Regions from separate parts of the Nocardioides sp. WS12 genome, predicted to be linked through region 1. Evidence: riboswitches for the same ligand, from Rfam matches in the RefSeq annotation. Region 1 holds a riboswitch; the other holds the start of a gene.
What was found. Region 1 has a riboswitch for FMN ahead of ribD (bifunctional diaminohydroxyphosphoribosylaminopyrimidine deaminase/5-amino-6-(5-phosphoribosylamino)uracil reductase RibD). Riboswitches for the same ligand answer to the same signal wherever they lie in the genome.
Positions count from the first base shown of each region.

Region 2: another riboswitch for FMN. It lies ahead of HRC28_RS10470 (6,7-dimethyl-8-ribityllumazine synthase); the one in region 1 lies ahead of ribD (bifunctional diaminohydroxyphosphoribosylaminopyrimidine deaminase/5-amino-6-(5-phosphoribosylamino)uracil reductase RibD).

Region 1 covers NZ_CP053928.1:2,873,111-2,882,366, forward strand. Annotated here, with positions in the region: gene HRC28_RS13935 (MaoC family dehydratase) at 1-139, shown strand, start outside; gene HRC28_RS13940 (lipid-transfer protein) at 136-1,305, shown strand; gene HRC28_RS13945 (hypothetical protein) at 1,421-1,975, shown strand; gene HRC28_RS13950 (antibiotic biosynthesis monooxygenase) at 2,006-2,314, opposite strand; gene HRC28_RS13955 (hypothetical protein) at 2,379-2,618, shown strand; gene HRC28_RS13960 (hypothetical protein) at 2,967-3,404, opposite strand; gene HRC28_RS13965 (DUF817 domain-containing protein) at 3,401-4,108, opposite strand; gene HRC28_RS13970 (cupin domain-containing protein) at 4,112-4,603, opposite strand; gene HRC28_RS13975 (hypothetical protein) at 4,625-4,765, opposite strand; FMN riboswitch at 4,846-4,975, shown strand; gene ribD (bifunctional diaminohydroxyphosphoribosylaminopyrimidine deaminase/5-amino-6-(5-phosphoribosylamino)uracil reductase RibD) at 5,070-6,119, shown strand; gene HRC28_RS13985 (riboflavin synthase) at 6,124-6,741, shown strand; gene HRC28_RS13990 (bifunctional 3,4-dihydroxy-2-butanone-4-phosphate synthase/GTP cyclohydrolase II) at 6,743-7,996, shown strand; gene ribH (6,7-dimethyl-8-ribityllumazine synthase) at 7,998-8,483, shown strand; gene HRC28_RS14000 (phosphoribosyl-ATP diphosphatase) at 8,542-8,805, shown strand; gene hisG (ATP phosphoribosyltransferase) at 8,816-9,256, shown strand, end outside.
Region 2 covers NZ_CP053928.1:2,153,158-2,162,413, forward strand. Annotated here, with positions in the region: gene HRC28_RS10445 (SIS domain-containing protein) at 1-52, shown strand, start outside; gene HRC28_RS10450 (acyltransferase family protein) at 136-1,209, shown strand; gene HRC28_RS10455 (DUF808 domain-containing protein) at 1,260-2,261, shown strand; gene HRC28_RS10460 (hypothetical protein) at 2,291-2,662, shown strand; gene HRC28_RS10465 (HNH endonuclease signature motif containing protein) at 2,717-4,036, opposite strand; gene HRC28_RS10470 (6,7-dimethyl-8-ribityllumazine synthase) at 4,298-4,735, opposite strand; FMN riboswitch at 4,788-4,957, opposite strand; gene ahcY (adenosylhomocysteinase) at 5,129-6,580, shown strand; gene mtrA (MtrAB system response regulator MtrA) at 6,731-7,441, shown strand; gene mtrB (MtrAB system histidine kinase MtrB) at 7,452-9,146, shown strand; gene HRC28_RS10490 (LpqB family beta-propeller domain-containing protein) at 9,143-9,256, shown strand, end outside.

The DNA.
Region 1 (9,256 bases):
TGCGCCCGCGCATCCCTACGACACGATGACCTTCTCCGGGACGATCACCGACGTGACCGATGGCGTTGCGACGATCGCCGTCGTGGGTCGGGTGTCGCTGGGCGACCACGTCACCGGCACCGTCAAGGTCGTGGCATGACGCGCACGTTGAGCGGCAAGGCGGCCGTTGTCGGCATCGGCGCCACGGAGTTCTCGAAGGAATCGGGCCGCTCCGAACTCCAACTCTCGATCGAGGCGATCCGGCACGCGCTCGCCGACTGCGGGCTCAACCCTGCGGACGTCGACGGTCTGGTCACCTTCAGCATGGACTCCTCCTCGGAGATCGCGGTGGCTCGTGAACTCGGGATTCCCGAACTGCGCTTCTTCAGCAGGATCAACTACGGCGGCGGCGCAGGGTGTGCCACTGTCCAGCAGGCAGCCATGGCCGTCGCGACCGGCGTGGCCGACGTCGTGGTCGTCTATCGCGGCTTCAACGAGCGCTCCGGTGATCGCTTCGGGCAGGTCTCGGCGTGGGCCGCCGCCCAGGTCAACACCAACGGGCTCGACAACGCCTGGACCTACCCGCTCGGCCTGAGCACTCCCGCCGCCACGGTCGCGATGCAGGCTCGTCGCTACATGCACGAGTACGGCGCCACGTCCGAGGACTTCGGCCGTGTCGCTGTTGCCGACCGCAAGCACGCGGCCACCAACCCGGCGGCGTTCTTCTACGGCAAGCCGATCACGCTCGAGCAGCACCAGGCATCCCGGATGATCGCGGACCCGCTGCACCTGCTCGACTGCTGCCAGGAGTCCGACGGCGCGGTCGCGCTGGTGGTCGTCTCGGCCGAACGGGCCCGCGACCTGAAGCAGAAGCCTGCCTTCATCACCGCCGCAGCCCAGGGCTCGGGCCGCGACCAGTTCGTGATGACGTCGTACTACCGCGACGACATCGGCATCCCCGAGATGGGTGTCGTCGGCCGTGAACTCTGGCGCCAGTCCGACCTGACGCCCGAGGACCTGCCGATGGCGATCCTCTACGACCACTTCACGCCGTACGTCCTCATGCAGCTGGAGGAGCTCGGCTTCTGTGGCCGCGGCGAGGCCAAGGACTTCGTCAAGGACGGCGCGATCGAGATCGGCGGTCGTCTGCCGATCAACACCCACGGCGGTCAGTTGGGCGAGGCCTACATCCACGGCATGAACGGCATCGCCGAAGGTGTCCGTCAGGTCCGGGGCACCTCGGTCAACCCGGTCGACGACGTGCAGCACGTGCTGGTCACCGCGGGCACCGGCGTGCCGACGAGCGGGTTGATCCTCAGCGCCTGAACCGCCCGGTGGTTGAGGTGCGAGGAGCGTCAGCGACGAGCCTCGAAACCTCCGGAGTCGACCTCACGACGCGGTCGACAGTCATACTGCCGCGATGGGTTCGTTGAGGCGTCACATGCTCCGGCGGGACATTGCGGCGGTGGTGTTCTCCTGCGATGAGGGAGATCTGTCGCGGTTCCTGGTTGAGACAGGTCCGTGCGTCGCATTGCACGAGGGCGGGAGACCGCTGGCGTCGCCGCTCACCCAACACGGCGGCGAGACACCGGAACTCACGGCAGCACTTCACGTGGCACTCACGGGAGGGCGTCCCAAGAACTCGTTGTTGCTCCTCGACCAGGTCGGCGGGGGCAGGCTGTCGCAGTTGTCGGGTGCCTTCGTCGAAGCGATGGCTGCCAGCAGCGAAGAGTCGCTGCGCCTGGCAGATGAAGACGAGGCCCGGGGCGAGGACTCATTGCCGTCGTTCATGGAACACCAAAGGCGCGTCAGCGAGGCCTGGCTGCGCGCAGGCCGGTGGCCACGTGAAGTCGTTGGACTGCAGAATCGCCTGGTGCGCCTGGGCACTGCACGGACTGCCCTCGCGGAAGGTCAGCGGGTGTTGGTGTGGCACGGACCGCCGGCGCCCCAGTTCGTCGTGACGTCCGGTCGGGGACCGTATCCGCCGACTCCATGAGTACGCGCTTCAACGCAAGATCGGTCGTCGCTACGCGCGCTTGGCCCACATCGGCGTCAACGACGTGACCTGCGGCGGACCGGACAGCAGCGGCTCGACGTCGCGCAGGTACGCGGCGTAGGCGTCGGTTTCCAGAAACTGTTGCGAGGACTCGGCGCTGTCGTAGACCTGGAAGGCGCTGATGGCGTCGGGGTCGGCGTTGTCGAAGCAGTAGAAGTAGGCGACGTGGCCGGGGTTGTCGGCGACGGCGGGCGCCATGTGTGCCTCCCAGACCTTGCGTACGTCGTCCCGACGTCCAGGCTGCGTCTGGTGGCGGATGATCAGAGCGAGTTGCGTCATGCAGGCGATGCTGTCAGCGGCCACCGACAGTCGCCCTCCACGAACAACGAACTACGCTGGTTCGGTGACTCCCGAAGGCAAGCAGCGCCAACCGAGCAGGTTCGACCGCTGGGTGATGGAGCACTCCACCGCGGCCCTGCTGGTCGGCATCGCCCTTGCCGTGGCCGGGGTCGTGCTGGGAGCAATGGCTCGGTCCGGCAGTGATCTCGCAGGAGTGCTGCAGTGGGTGGCGTTCGCACCCGCTGCCCTGATCATCGGTATGTCCGCCCAGGCGCGGAGCATGGCCAGGCGCGCTCGCCGCTGACCGTGGTTGGATCCGTCCCGGGCGTCCCTCATGTCTGTCAGGATCGGGAATGACACGAGCGCCCGCCGAATCTTTGCCGACCATTGGTACACACTGCGGTGGCACATTTAGATGCTGTCTTGGGGACTGGCTGGGGCAGGGTTCGCGACGGCCGTTTCGAACCTGTCAGGTGTCCTTCGGTGGGTTGGCGTGTTGGCCACGCTGATCGGGCTCGCCGGCGTGTGTAGCGCACTCCTCTGGAGTCGCGGCAAGCGAAGGGCCGAGTTGCCCAGTGCGGATCGCAGCCGGTCCTAGAGGGACGTCTCGGTCACCGCGACATTCGCGCGGAGGACAGAGCGCCCGCGCCGGTCACAGCAACCCGCGCGCCCGCCGACTGCGGCGCATCGCTCGCCGTTCGCGCAGATCCATGCCGAAGATCTCCAGTGCGAGTCCCTGCTCGTGATCCGCCGATGCCCAACGAACCTCGTAGCGAACGTCCTCGGGGGCCTTGTCGTACGAAGGCCGCCAGCTTCCCGACGAAAGGTCGGCGACGAGCTCGGAGAAGGCGTCGACCTCGAACTGTTGGAGGAGCCATCGGTCCGTGAAGTGGTCGCCGATGCTCTCGTAGAACTGGAACACCGGGATCGGAGCCAAACGGCGACGCCACCAGAGATGGCCGGTGGAGTGCTGTACCCAATCTGTCTCCACCCAGAGGTGGCCGGACACCTGACCCGATTCATCGAGGAGTTCGGCCACTCGAAGACTGAAGGGTTCCGCCGGGTGGTCGGACATCCCGGTTCCGGTCATGCGTGGCATCCTCCCTTGTTGCGAGGCGTTCCCGCGAGCCGGCCCTCCTGGGCCTTGATCGTCGCCACGAGGACGAAGCTCATCGTGACCAGGAGCGCCCAGGCGCCGAGCTTCGACGTGTGCACGGCCTCCCAGACGTCGGCCTGTCCGGGGTAGCGCCAGGCGTTGAGGAAGGTCGCCATGTTCTCGGCGAGCCAGAGGAAGAACCCGATCAGCAGGAACGACAGGGAGAGCGGCATCCGGTAGCGGGCGTCGCCGACGGTGAAGTGCACCCGGCAGCGCCGGAGCACTGTCGTCAGCGCGGCCGGGTAGTGCGACACCCGCAGATCGAACCGGCGCCAGGCCTGACAGATGTAGGAGCCGACGGCGGCGTACATGAATCCCGAGAACAACGGGACACCGCCGACCTTCGTCCACGCGTCACCGGGATACGCCCAGGGGCCCTCGGCGACCTTGAACAGTTCGAGGCCGAGCCCCAGCGCATGGAACGCGAAGATCACCAGCACCTCGCGCCAGGTCTCCAGGCCGATCGCCCAGAAGCCGAAGGTCAGCGCGAGGCACCAGATCAGCAGGGCGTCGTACCGCTCGATCGGCAACGGGACCAGATAGGCCACCGCGAGTCCCAGGAAGACTCCGATGGCGAACGCGCAGGACTGGAACTCCAGCCAGCCGAAGCGGACCAACTGCGTGAGGAAACGGCGCAACGACTACTCAGGGACCCAGAAGTTGTCGTGCTCGACCATGAAGGCTTCGTACTCCTCGGGCGTCCACTGTTCGCCGGCAGCCAGGCGACCGAGCCCCTCGAAGTACGGCTCGCGGGGAGCGCCGGGAGAGAAGTGCAGCAGCATCGACGCCGTGGCGCCGGACGCGTTGCGGAAGCCGTGCAGTCCGCCCGGTGGCACGTGGATGAAGTCGCCGGACCGGTACGGGCTCCAGCCCTCGCCGTTGTGGATCTCGATCTCGCCGCCGAGGATGTAGAACGACTCGGCGATCCTCTGGTGGAAGTGCGGTCCCGGGCCGCTCACGGCTTCGGAGAACTCCCAGCGGTAGAGCCCGAAGAGGCCGCCGGTGCTCTCGCCGCGAGCGAGGTAGTGGACGCGGTTCCCGTTCGGATAGACCACGTCGGGCGTTGCGTCGTTGGGGCGGACGCGGGCCGAGACCTCGCCGTCGCCGTCGTACAGAGGTGGGGGATACGACATGGCGCCACGCTACCTGCGGTGTCACCCCTTTTTTGGGCCGCCGAGGCCGATGCCGAGGGCCAGGCCGAGGAGCACGCCGAGGATCAGCAGGATGATCCGGTCGGTGGCGAACCACAGCAGCACGCCGCCGAGACAACCGAGACCGAGCGCGAGGCGGTTCACCCGATCGACGGTAGCCGGTTCCGCGTGACGGGACCCACAACCTGCACAGATCCCTGCTGTGCGACCATGTATCCAAGAGCTCGCGTGCTCTGGGGTCGGTGAAAATCCGAGCCGGCGGTAAAAGTCCGCGACCCGATCGCAGCCAGTGATCGGTTGACCAGGTGTGATTCCTGGACCGACGGTTAAAGTCCGGATGGGAAGTGCACGCACGAGTGTCCGACAGCGGAGCAGGTTTGCCGCAGTCGAACGCCCTGCCAGACCCCGGAGTCCGTCAAGCAACAACACGGATGACGAAGAGGCAGCAGTGGCAGAGACCTTCACCCGCGAGTACGACGCGATGCGTCGCGCGCTCGCGCTGGCCGCGAGTCCCGGCGTGCCGCTCCATCCCAATCCCCGCGTCGGCTGTGTACTGCTCGCCCCCGACGGCACCATCGTTGGCGAGGGCTTCCACCGCGGCGCCGGCAACCCGCACGCCGAGATCGAGGCCCTGACCGTCGCCGGCGAGCTCGCGGCTGGTGCCACCGCAGTCGTCACCCTCGAGCCGTGCAACCACACCGGCCGGACCGGCCCGTGTGCCGAGGCCCTCATCGCTGCCGGAGTACGACGGGTGGTGGTTGCCCAGCGCGACCCGAACCCGGTCGCCGGCGGCGGTATGGAGACGCTCGCCGCCGCCGGGATCGAGATCGACTCCGGGACGCTCGAGGACGCCGCGATTGCGCTGAACCCGGCCTGGACCTTCGCCCACGTCCACGGCCGCCCGTTCGTCACCTGGAAGTTCGCAACGACCCTCGACGGTCGGTCGGCCGCCAGTGACGGCACCTCCCGCTGGGTCTCTTCTGTTCCGGCGCGGCACGACACCCACCTGCTCCGCGCGCTCTGCGACACGATGCTCGTCGGCACCAACACCGTCGAGGTCGATGACCCGCAGCTGACGGTGCGCGACGAGGACGACCAGCCGGTCGCCGTACAACCGCTCCGGGTGGTGCTCGGTCGCCGTGACCTGGCCCCAGACCGCCGGATCCTGGATGACGCCGCCGAGACGGTGCACCTGCGCACGCGCGATCCGCTCGAGGCGCTGCAGACCCTGTACGCCGAGCACGACCGCCACCACGTCTTCCTCGAGGGTGGCCCGACCGTGGCTGCCGCCTTCGTCAAGGCGGGCCTGGTCGACGAGATCGTCACCTATGTCGCACCGCTCCTGCTGGGCGCCGGCAAGGCCGCCATTGGGCGGCTGGGAATCGGCACCATCACGAAGGCGTTGCGGTTCGAGTTGGTCGACACCGCCGTCATCGGCGAGGGAGCCGAGGCGAACGTCCGTCTCACCCTGCGACCCGCCACCACCGAGAGGAACTGACCAGATGTTCACCGGCATCGTCGAGGAGTTCGGCACCGTCGCCGCCATCGAGGACCAGGGCGACGCGATCCGGCTCACCATCACGTCCGACATCACCCTGTCCGACGCGGGCCTCGGTGACTCGATCGCGGTCAACGGCTGTTGCCTGACCGTCGCCGAGCGCACCGACACCACGTGGACGGCCGACGTGATGGCCGAGACGCTCGACAAGACCAGCCTTGGTGGCCTCGTCGTGGGCGAGCAGGTCAACCTGGAGCGCGCCGTCACGGCGGAGAAGCGCCTCGGCGGCCACATCGTCCAGGGCCACGTCGACGCGGTCGGCGAAGTCGTCGCGCGCACCCCCAGCGAGCACTGGGAGGTGGTGGAGATCGCGATGCCCGTCGAGCTCGGCCGCTACCTCGTCGACAAGGGGTCCATCACCGTCGACGGCACCTCTCTCACCGTCGTGGAGGCGGGGGAGACCACCTTCACCGTGAGCCTCATTCCCGAGACCCTCGCGCGCACCACCCTCGGATTCCGGGCTCCTGGCAGCCGGGTGAACCTCGAGGTCGACGTCATCGCCAAGCACGTGGAGAAGCTCGTGCGCGCGTACACAGCCCCCGCAACATCCAAGGAGAACTGACATGTCCGTCAGACTGGATTCCATCGAGCGAGCCATCGCCGACATTGCCGCCGGCAAGGCGGTCATCGTCGTCGACGACGAGGACCGCGAGAACGAGGGCGACATCATCTTCGCCGCGAGCAAGGCCACGCCCGAGTTGATGGCATGGACGATCCGCCACTCCAGCGGTGTGATCTGCGTGCCGATGCCCGGCGACATGCTCGACCGTCTCGAGATCCCGCTCATGACGCCGCACAACAAGGACGCCTACCGGACGGCGTACACGCTCTCGGTGGACGCCCGCGACGGTGTCTCGACCGGCATCTCCGCTGCCGACCGCGCGCACACCGCGCGGGTGCTGGCCGACTCGGCGACCGAGTCCTGGGAGCTGACGCGACCGGGCCACGTCTTCCCGTTGCGTTACCGCGAGGGTGGCGTGCTGGTTCGTCGCGGTCACACCGAGTCGGCCGTCGACCTGTGCCGCCTGGCTGGCCTGACCCCTGCCGGTGTCCTGGTCGAGGTCGTCAACGACGACGGCACCATGAAGCGCGCCCCCGAACTGCGTGAGTTCGCCGACGAGCACGGCGTCGCAATGATCTCGATCGAGGACCTCGTCCGCTACCGCCGTCGCGTCGAGCGCCACGTCGTGCGCGAGGCCGAGACCCGGCTGCCCACCAGTCACGGCGAGTTCACCGCGATCGGCTACACGATCACCGTCGACGGCAGCGAGCACGTCGCCCTCGTGTACGGCGACCTGGACACCCTGAACGACGAAGGCCCCGTGCTGACGCGGGTCCACTCCGAGTGCCTCACCGGTGACGTGTTCGGCAGCAGCCGCTGCGACTGCGGTCCCCAGCTCAACGAGGCGCTCGACCGCATCGTCGACGAGGGGCGCGGTGTGCTGGTCTACCTGCGTGGCCACGAGGGCCGGGGGATCGGCCTGGTCGCGAAGCTGCAGGCCTACCAGTTGCAGGACGGCGGCCGCGACACCGTGGACGCCAACCTCGACCTGGGCCTGCCCGCCGACGCGCGCCACTACGGTGCTGCCACGCAGATCCTCAAGGACCTCGGCGTCGCCGAGGTGCGCCTGCTGACGAACAACCCCGAGAAGGTCAACGACCTCGAGGACTACGGCATCAAGGTTGCCGAGCGGGTCCAGCTCACCCCGCACCCCAACGACCACAACCTGGCCTACCTGCTGACCAAGCGGGATCGCATGGGCCACGACCTGCCCCATCTCGCACTCGCCGAGACCGACCGCGAAGGAAGCATCTGACATGGCCGGACACGGCGCCCCCGAGATCGCGCCCATCGACTGCCACGACCTGCGGGTCGCCGTCGTCGCCGCAAGTTGGCACACCGAGGTGATGGACGGCCTGATCGCCGGCGCCCACCGGGCCTTCGCGGACCACAAGCTCGAAGCACCCGTCGTGGTGCGGGTGCCCGGCACGTTCGAGCTGCCCGTTGCTGCGGCGGCCCTCGCGCCGTCGTACGACGCCGTGATCGCGCTCGGTGTGGTCATCCGCGGTGGGACGCCGCACTTCGACTTCGTCTGCAACGCCGCGACCGATGGGTTGACCCGCGTCTCGCTCGACCACACGACGCCCATCGGTTTCGGTGTCCTGACCTGTGACGACGATGCCCAGGCGCTCGATCGGGCCGGCCTGCCGGGCTCGTCGGAGGACAAGGGCTACGAGGCCGCATCGGCTGCCTTGCAGACCGCGGCCACGCTCAAGCGCATCCGTCGCGGCTACGCCGGCTGATCGCTGGGGGTGAGACCGGCGCAGGACCACTGGTCCTGACGCCGTAGGCTCAACCCCCGTGAAGACGTTCGACGAGCTGTTCGCTGAGCTCAGCGAGAAGGCCCAGACCCGGCCCGAGGGCTCGGGCACCGTGGCGGCCCTCGATGCCGGCGTCCATGCGATCGGCAAGAAGCTGATCGAGGAAGCCGCCGAGTCATGGATGGCCGCAGAGCATGAGGGCCGTGAGGCCACCGCGCTGGAGATCAGCCAGTTGCTCTACCACGCCCAGGTCCTCATGATCGCGAGCGGACTGTCGCTCGAGGACGTCTACACCCACCTCTGAGGAATCACCAATGCTGAAGATCGCCGTCCCCAACAAGGGGGCCCTGTCCGAGGCCGCCTCGACGATGTTGCGCGAAGCGGGCTACGCCCAGCGCACGGACTCCAAGCAGCTCACCAAGCTCGACCCGGACAACGGCGTCGAGTTCTTCTACCTGCGTCCGCGCGACATCGCGCTGTACGTCGGTGAGGGCACGCTCGACGCCGGTATCACCGGGCGCGACCTGCTCCTCGACTCCCACGCGCACGCCACCGAGGCGCTGCAGCTCGGCTTCGGTCGCTCGAAGTTCCGTTTCGCCGCGGTGCCCGGGACGGCGAAGACCGTCTCCGACCTCACGGGCCTCCGGGTTGCGACGTCGTACGACGGTGTCCTGAAGCGGTACCTCGCCGACCTCGGCGTCGACGCCAGTGTCGTGCGCCTCGACGGTGCGGTGGAGACCAGCATCCAGCTCGGC
Region 2 (9,256 bases), 720 kb from region 1:
CAACGGCACCTACGCCGCGGAGTACCTCCGCCTGGGCCTCGTCCCGGACTGAGCGCCCTTTCCGGGCCTCCGGACGGGGTTGTCGGGTTGTCTGACACTTGGACTTCCTTCAGGTGGGTCGGGTAGCAAGGAGTGATGCCCTCCACCACGCGGGACCCTTGGCTCGACAACGCGAAGATGGCGCTGGTCGCCCTCGTGGTACTCGGCCACACGTGGGCGTTGCTGCCGCCGGGTGGCCCCGGCGGGGCGTTGTACGACTTCCTCTACCTGTGGCACATGCCGGCGTTCGTCTTCGTTTCCGGCTACCTGTCGCGGGCGTTCACGTGGGCGCCGGGCCGGATGTGGCAACTGGTCACGACGCTGGCTGTCCCGTACCTCGTGTTCGAGGCCGCGCTCGCGCTGTTCCGGATCAAGGTGGGCGGGGAGAACCTCGTCGACCTGTTCACCGATCCGCATTTCCCGCTCTGGTACCTCCCCGCGCTGATCGTGTGGCGTCTCCTCACGCCGATGTTCCGGCCGTTGTGGGGTGGCGTCGTCGTCGCGGTGGCGGTCAGCCTCGCCAGCGGCTTCATCGACGGCGAGTTCTCGCAACTGTTCGACTTCGCGCGGATTCTGGGCCTGCTGCCGTTCTTCGTGCTCGGCCTCAAGGCGACCCCGGAGCGACTCGAGGCGCTGCGTTCGCGCTCCGCCAGGGTGCTGGGTGCCGCGGTCTTCGCCGTGATCGGCCTGCTCGCCCTGACGCTCGACCGCTGGGCCAGTGGTGACTACCTCTACTTCAAGCCCTACGCCTACGTCGACGCGTCGGACCAGACCGCCGTGCTGACCCGTCTGCTCGTGCTCGGCGTCGGGATGGCCGGCGCCGTCGCCTGGCTGGCGGTGGTGCCGCGCGTCGGTGGCTGGTTCGCCGGGATGGGCGCCGCCACGATGGTCGTCTACCTGTTCCACGGCTTCGCCGTGAAGGGCCTGGAGTACGCCGGATTCCCCGAGTGGGCCGAGGGCCGGCCCTGGCTCGGGCTGGTCGCCGCGACGGTTGCGGGGCTCGGTATCGCGCTCGGCCTGGCGGTTACGCCGGTACGACGACTCCTCCAGCACGTGGTGGATCCGTTCGCCTCCGCCGACCGCAGGGTCGACGACGCGGTGGCACTGGCGGTCGTCGTACAGGAGCAGGAGCGCGAACTGGTGGGGGAGCCGGTCACCGTGGGCCGGTAGCCTTCCGCCATGCCCATCACCACGACCATCTCCGTGACTGGACTGGCCGCGTGAGCGCCGGACTCTTCGGTCTGCTCGACGACGTCGCCGCCATCGCCAAGCTCGCGGCCGCGTCGATCGACGACGTCGGTGCCGCAGCAGGTCGCGCCACGACGAAGGCCGCCGGTGTGGTCATCGACGACACGGCCGTGACACCGCAGTACGTCCACGGCCTGGCTGCCGACCGCGAACTCCCGATCGTCAAGCAGATCGCCATCGGTTCGATCCGCAACAAGCTGCTGATCATCCTGCCGGCCGCGCTGCTGCTCAGCGAGTTCCTCCCGGACCTGCTGCCGATCATCCTGATGGCCGGTGGCACGTTCCTGGCCTACGAAGGCGCCCACAAGGTCTGGCACATGCTGTCGGACCACGACGACCACGACACCCCCGTGAGCGAGGTCAGCCCGGAGGCCGAGAAGGCCATGATCGCCGGTGCGGTCCGCACCGACCTGATCCTGTCGGCCGAGATCATGGTGATCGCGCTCGCCGACATCGACGACGACGCGAGCTTCTGGGCGCGCCTCGCGATCCTCGTGGTGGTCGCCTTCGTCATCACGATTGCTGTGTACGGCGTCGTGGCGCTGATCGTGAAGATGGACGACGTCGGCCTCAACCTCGCCCAGCGCAAGGCGTCCTTCGTGCAGGCGATCGGTCGCGGCCTGGTGGCCGGCATGCCGAAGTTGCTGTCGTTCATCTCCATCGTCGGCACCGTCGCGATGCTCTGGGTCGGTGGCCACATCCTGCTCGTGAACATCCACGAGGTCGGTTGGTGGGATGCCCCCTACGAATGGGTCCACGGCATCGAGCACGACATCAAGCACGCCGTGCACGGCTTCCTCGGCGGCGTCCTCGCCTGGCTCGCCAACACCGGCATCTCTGCCGTGATCGGGCTTGTCGTCGGCTCCGTCGTGGTCGCGATCACCCGGGTGCTGCCGTTCACCGGCGACAAGGACCCGATCGAGCACTACGACACGGATGAGTCCTCCGACGCCCCTGCGAACCCATCGCACTGACCGCGTCTCCCCGACCGTCGGGCCTGGTCATGCGATCGCGTCGTCCTGCCAAGGCGTGCCTGCTCCTGGCGTGCCTGCTGCTCCTCCTGGCAGTGACGCTGTGGTTCGACAACCCCGCCGTGGACGTCAGCGCCTCGGACTTCACCGGCGAGTCAGGTGGCGAGGTGGGCTGCAGCATCGCGCCCTGGGACGCCGGGCTCAACGGGAACGATGAGGGACCCGGCGGCGAGCACCCCCACGACTACTTCGTCGAAGTGGGAGCCGCCTGCTACGCAGCCAACATGACGAGGTTCCGCGTCGCCGTCGGTGCCGGTGCGCTGGCGCTGGCGGCGTTGGCGGCTGGCGTCTTCCTGGCCCTGCGGCCGCGGTCGGCTGCTGGGCCGAGGGCTGACCCCGCCTGAGGTCGCGGGCATGCCGCTGGCCCCGCTGGTGGGCGGGGTGCGGGGCGGTGGGAGTTATTCGTCGGGGTCGATGAGCCGTGGTGGGTCGAGGGCGCGGGTGCCGTCGGGTCCGACGAGGAAGTGGTGGCCGTTCGGGCTGATCCACAGGTAGAGGCCGGGGTGGATCACGGTGTAGCGCCAGTTGCTGAAGGTCTTGGCGCGGTGATGTCGTCGGCATCCGGGGGCGAGGTTGCACGGGCAGGTTGGGCCGCCCTTGTTGTGCGGGACCACATGATCGAGATCGCACTTCGCCGCTGGCCGGCTGCACCAGGGGAACCGGCACGAATGGTCGCGGAGCTCGACCCGTCTGCGGATGCGGTCGGGGATCTCGTAGGAATCGACCGGGACGCAATCAGCAAGGTCGATCACGGGCCGCACGATGATCGTGGTGTCCCTTGCGCGGAGCCATTCCTTGATCTGCGCGGTGGAGATCGGTGCACGGCCTTGGTCCCAGCGGCCGACGGGGTTCGCGAACGGGTTGTCCTCATCGTCAGAGGTGAGGGCGGTGTCGGTGATGTGGACGCTCAGTTCGACCTTGCGGCCGGGTGACTGGGCCACGACTTCACCGGTCTCTTCGTCGGTGAACAGCAGGTCCAGGGACAGGTCTTGGCGGGCCATGTCGCCAACGGACTTGGAGCGGCGGACGTCGAAGGAGTCGGTGTCGCCGAGCTGTCCGCGGACCTTGGCTCGACGCGACAACGCGATGTCGAAGTCGTGGGCATCCGCGGCGTCCAGGATGCTGTGGGACTCGACCTGCCCGTTCGTGTCGACCTCACCGACGTCGACCCGGCGGGCATCGGCGGCGGCCTGGCGCTCGGCTTCGGCGCGTTCGGGGTCGAACCGGATCACCGCTTCGGTGACGAGGCGTTCGAGTTGAGCCCAGCCGACGCCGCCGACGGCAGCGAGCTGGCGGTCCACGAACGCAGCCGCTTCGGCGTTCAACGAGTGGGTGAGGTCGGCGATGCGTTCGGCCCGCCACGGCTCCAACCTGCCCTCGACCACTGCCGCGTAGATGCCGGGGAGGCGCCAGGCGCACTCGATGATCCGCCCGACGTACCCACGGCCACCATCAGGGGACCTGCCGAGGACCGCGATGAGTTCCATCAGGTTGAACTCGGACACCAGCGGTGCACCGGCGCCGGCGATCGGGACACCGGTGTCGATGACGCCGTCGACGATGGTCGCGGCCTGCTCGGGGCTGGTGACGATGTTGCGCCTGGCCCAGGTCGCGATGTCGATCCATTCCTTGACCAGCGCAGCCTGGCGGGACTTGACGCCCTTGCTGAGATCCGACAGCAAGGCCCGATCAGAGCGGGTGTCGGTTCCGAGATCCATACATGTATTAGATCACCGACCTCCGACACGACGAAGCGCCGCAAACCCGCCTGTGGACAGGGCAAAGTCCCCGACCGAGCCTGTGGAGAGTTGGTGGTCAGGGCCGGGGGTTTCGAGGCTCGCTTCGCTCGCACCTCAACCACCGGGCTCGCCAGATTTCGCTCGCACCTCAACCACCGGGCCTGCCGAGTTCGCTCGCACCTCAACCACCAGGCCCGCCTGAGGTCGAAGCGCACCTCAACCACCGGCAGGCGGCCTCGCTCAGCTGGTCGGCGGGCGCACGGTGGCGTCGACCGCGTTGGCCAGCTCGCGACCCTTGGTCTCGAAGTGCGCGCGGAAGTAGCCCGTGTGGTCGTCGTGCTCGTGGAAGTGGTGCGGGGTGAGCACTGCCGAGAACACCGGGACGTCGGTTTCCAGCTGGATGCGCATCAGCGCGTCGACGACCGAGGACGCGACGAAGTCGTGGCGGTAGATGCCGCCATCGACGACGAGCGCGGCGGCCGCGACTCCGGCGTACCGGCCGGACTGCGCGAGGCGGCGGACCTGCAGCGGGATCTCGAAGGCGCCGGGCACGTGCACCACGTCGACCTCGTAGCCGCGGCCACGAAGTTCTTCGGTGGACGTCGTCACGGCGACATCGACGATGTCGGCGTGCCAGCGCGCGGCAATGATGGCAATGCGGGGAGCGGTGGGTGACATGGTTCCTCCTGTTTGCGTGTCACCCAGGGCGTGACGACGCGCACGAGGCCCGTCGCGTTCTCTCTCGTCCGGACTGTGACCGTCGGCTCCGGAGTTGGACCGGATCTGCTGACCCACCCCGATCCAGGGGATCGGTGTGGCGCTCGCGGGCTCGACCGCCCCGGATCTGCCGGGACGCTCCTTACCGCCGGTGGGGATTTCCACCCCGCCCTGAGAACGTACGGATCAACCGTACCGCTCCGGCGCCGAGTCGGGATGAAGTCCCTTCCCTGATGATTCCCCGCGCACGGAATCCCGCTTGTAAGGTGTCCTACGTCATGCGCGGGAGACCCCGGCAGAGCGCAGATGCGCCGCATTGACCACGAAACACTCGATCCTCGAGGACCCCTTTTCATGGACTACAAGGTTGCTGACCTGAGCCTGGCCGAGTTCGGCCGCAAGGAGCTCACCCTCGCCGAGCACGAGATGCCCGGCCTCGTTTCGCTGCGTACGTCGTACGGCGACGCCCAGCCGCTGAAGGGTGCCCGGATCGCCGGCTCCCTGCACATGACCATCCAGACCGGCGTGCTCATCGAGACCCTCGTCTCGCTCGGCGCCGAGGTCCGTTGGGCCACCTGCAACATCTTCTCGACCCAGGACCACGCGGCCGCTGCCGTCGTCGTCGGCCGCCCCGAGACCGGCGGCACCGTCGAGAACCCCAAGGGCACCCCTGTCTTCGCCTGGAAGGGCGAGTCGCTGGCGGAGTACTGGGACGAAGCCGAGAAGGTCTTCGACTTCAAGGACGAGGCCGGCAACCTGATCGGCCCGAACATGCTCCTTGACGACGGTGGCGACATCACCATGCTCGTCCACCTCGGCGTCGAGTTCGAGAAGGCCGGCGCGGTTCCCGGCCAGGACTCCACCGACAACGAGGAGTTCAAGGAGGTGCTGCGCGTCCTGGCCCGGTCCCTCGAGACCAGCTCGACGCGCTGGACCAACATCGCCAACAACATCAAGGGAGTCTCCGAGGAGACCACCACCGGTGTGCTGCGCCTGTACGACCGCTTCAAGGAGGGCTCGCTCCTCTTCCCGGCGATCAACGTCAACGACTCGGTCACCAAGTCGAAGTTCGACAACAAGTACGGCTGCCGCCACTCGCTCATCGACGGCATCAACCGCGGCACCGACGTCATGATCGGCGGCAAGGTTGCCGTCGTGTGTGGCTACGGCGACGTGGGCAAGGGTTCCGCCGAGTCGCTGCGCGGCCAGGGCGCTCGCGTGATCATCACCGAGATCGACCCGATCTGCGCGCTGCAGGCAGCGATGGACGGCTACGAGGTCAAGCGCCTCGAGTCGGTCGTTGAGTACGCCGACATCTTCATCACCACGACGGGCAACTTCGACATCATCCGTGTCGAGCACTTCGAGAAGATGAAGCACCAGGCGATCGTCGGCAACATCGGCCACTTCGACAACGAGATCAACATGGCTGGCCTCGCGAAGATCGAGGGCATCGTCAAGGACGAGATCAAGCCGCAGGTCCACCAGTGGATCTTCCCCGACGGCAAGAAGGTCATCGTGCTGTCCGAGGGCCGTCTGCTGAACCTCGGCAACGCGACCGGCCACCCGTCGTTCGTCATGTCGAACTCCTTCACCAACCAGGTGCTGGCTCAGATCGAGCTGTTCACCAAGGTCGAGGAGTACCCCGTCGGCGTCTACGTCCTGCCGAAGCACCTGGACGAAGAGGTGGCACGCCTGCACCTCGACGCCCTCGGTGTCGAGCTGACGATCCTCACCCAGGAGCAGGCCGACTACCTCGGCGTTCCGGTCGAGGGCCCGTTCAAGGCTGACGCCTACCGCTACTGATTGAATTGGCGCGAGCGCGTCTCCGGCGTTGATCCGGGGCAGCAAGCTGCCCATCGACGCCTCCCGCCGCGCTGCCGCGCGTTCAGCACGCAGGGGCCCCGCACCGTCACGGTGCGGGGCTTCTGCCGTCCTCCCGCCTAGGATCGACACATGACACCTCCCGCCGGCGCACCGTCCTACCCCACTCGGGGACGGGTGCTTGTCGTCGATGACGATGCACCGCTGGCGGAGATGCTCGGCATCGTCCTGTCCCAGGAGGGTTTCGAGAGCCGGGTGTGCCCACGGGGCGACCTCGCGCTCGCCGACTTCCGGGACTACCGGCCCGACCTGGTCCTGCTCGACCTGATGCTGCCCGGCAAGGACGGCATCGACGTCTGCAAGGAGATCCGGGCCGAGTCCGGCGTCCCCATCGTGATGCTCACCGCCAAGGGCGACACCGTCGACGTCGTCGTCGGACTGGAGTCCGGCGCTGACGACTATGTCGTCAAGCCGTTCAAGCCCAAGGAGCTCGTGGCGCGGATCCGTGCCCGCGTGCGTCGTACCGACGCGGTCCCGCAGGAGACGCTCACGGTCAAGAACCTCGAGATCGACGTCGCCGGGCACTCGGTCACCCGCGATGGCGTGGAGATCTTCCTGACCCCGCTGGAGTTCGACCTGCTGCTGTGCCTGGCCCGTAAGCCCGGCCAGGTCTTCACCCGGCAACTGCTGCTCGAAGAGGTCTGGGGCTACCACCACGCGGCCGACACCCGTCTGGTCAACGTGCACGTGCAGCGCCTCCGCTCGAAGGTGGAGCACGACCCCGAACACCCCGAGATCGTCCTGACGGTGCGGGGCGTCGGCTACAAGGCCGGCGCTGTCTAGGCCGATCGACATGGACGGATCCGACCTGTCCCGGTGGCTGCGCAGCCTCTGGGCCCGGGTCGCGCCGGAGGTACGACGGGCGCTCACCTTCTGGCGCCGTTCGATCCAGGCGCGGGTCGTGGTCAGCACCGTCGTCCTGTCGGCGCTCACCGTCAGTGCGGTCGGCTGGATCCTGTTGCAGCAGACCCAACGCGGCCTGCTCGAGCACCGGGTGGACGTGGTCCTCGGTGAGGTCGACGCCGAGGTGAGCGACGCCAATGGCCGACTCGCCGCCGCGTCGGGCACCGAGGTCAATGCCAGCCGCCAGCAGCGGGACCTCGTCGACCCGATCATCGATCGCGGGCTGAGCCGCGGATACAGCGTCGTCCTGGCCGGACCGGAGGGGGAGGACGTGCCCCTGCGCGAAGGGGGCGGTGAGTACACCAGCGGCCTGGACCTGGTCAGCGTCCCGGAGAGTCTCGAGGCCCACTTCGACGGTCTCGGTCGCTCGACCGCCTGGACCTACACGAAGATCGTGCAGAACGGCCCGGATGGGCGCCAGTCCCGCGCTGGCATCATCGTCGGCGCGCAGGTGCCGCTGCCGTCGGACGGCAAGACCTACACGCTGTACTTCCTCTTCCCGCTCACCGAGGAGGAGGAGACCCTGGACCTGGTCACTCGCGCGCTGCTCACGGCCGCGGGTCTGTTGCTCGTCCTGGTGGCGGGCCTGACCTGGCTGGTGACCCGGCAGGTCGTGACGCCGATCCGGATGGCTCGCCGGGTGGCCGAGCGACTCGCCGCCGGGCGCCTGCAGGAACGACTCCAGGTCCGTGGCGAGGACGACATCGCGCGGCTGGCGTACTCGTTCAACCAGATGGCCACGAACCTGCAACGCCAGATCCGCCAACTGGAGGAACTGAGCTGGGTCCAGCGCCGCTTCGTGTCCGACGTGTCGCACGAACTCCGCACGCCGCTGACCACCGTGCGGATGGCCTCGGACGTCCTCCACGACGCTCGCGACGGCTTCGACCCGACCACCGCGCGCTCAGCCGAACTGTTGCAGGCGGAGCTGGACCGGTTCGAGAACCTCCTGGTCGACCTCCTCGAGATCAGCCGCTTCGATGCCGGTGCCGCGCGGCTCGCCACCGAAGACGTCAACCTGGTCGAGGTCGTCGAGCGCGTGGTCACTGCTGCGCAGCCGTTGGCCGACCAGCGAGGCGTGCGGGTCGTGATCGAGCAGCCCGACGACGAGGTGCGAGCCGAGGTCGACGTACGACGGATCGAGCGGATCGTGCGCAACCTGGTCACCAATGCGATCGACCACGCCCAGGCGGACGACCCGACCGAGGCGGTCATCGTCCGGTTGGCCTCCGATTCGGAGGCAGCCGGGATCACGGTCCGCGACCACGGCGTCGGCCTGGCGCCGGGGGAGGCGGCCATGGTCTTCAACCGGTTCTGGCGCTCGGACCCGGCGCGGGCCCGTACCAGCGGCGGAACCGGACTCGGCCTGGCGATCGCCCAGGAGGACGCCCACCTGCACGGCGGCTGGCTGCAGGCCTGGGGTCGCACCGGCCAGGGCGCCCAGTTCCGGCTGACCGTCCCGCGGCATGCCGGAGCGACGTTGCGCAACAGCCCGCTGTCGCTGGTCCCCGAGGACGCGTCGTCCACCGACGCCGGGGTCGTGACCGGCCCCGTCGCCGTGCCGACCCAGGAGGGCACCCGATGACCCGCCCGGCAGCAGTCGCCCGCCAGGTCGCGATCGCGCTGTTCGCCGCCGTCCTGCTCGGGGGCTGCGTCGCGCTGCCCACCGACGGGCCGATCGTGGAACGCAGCGTC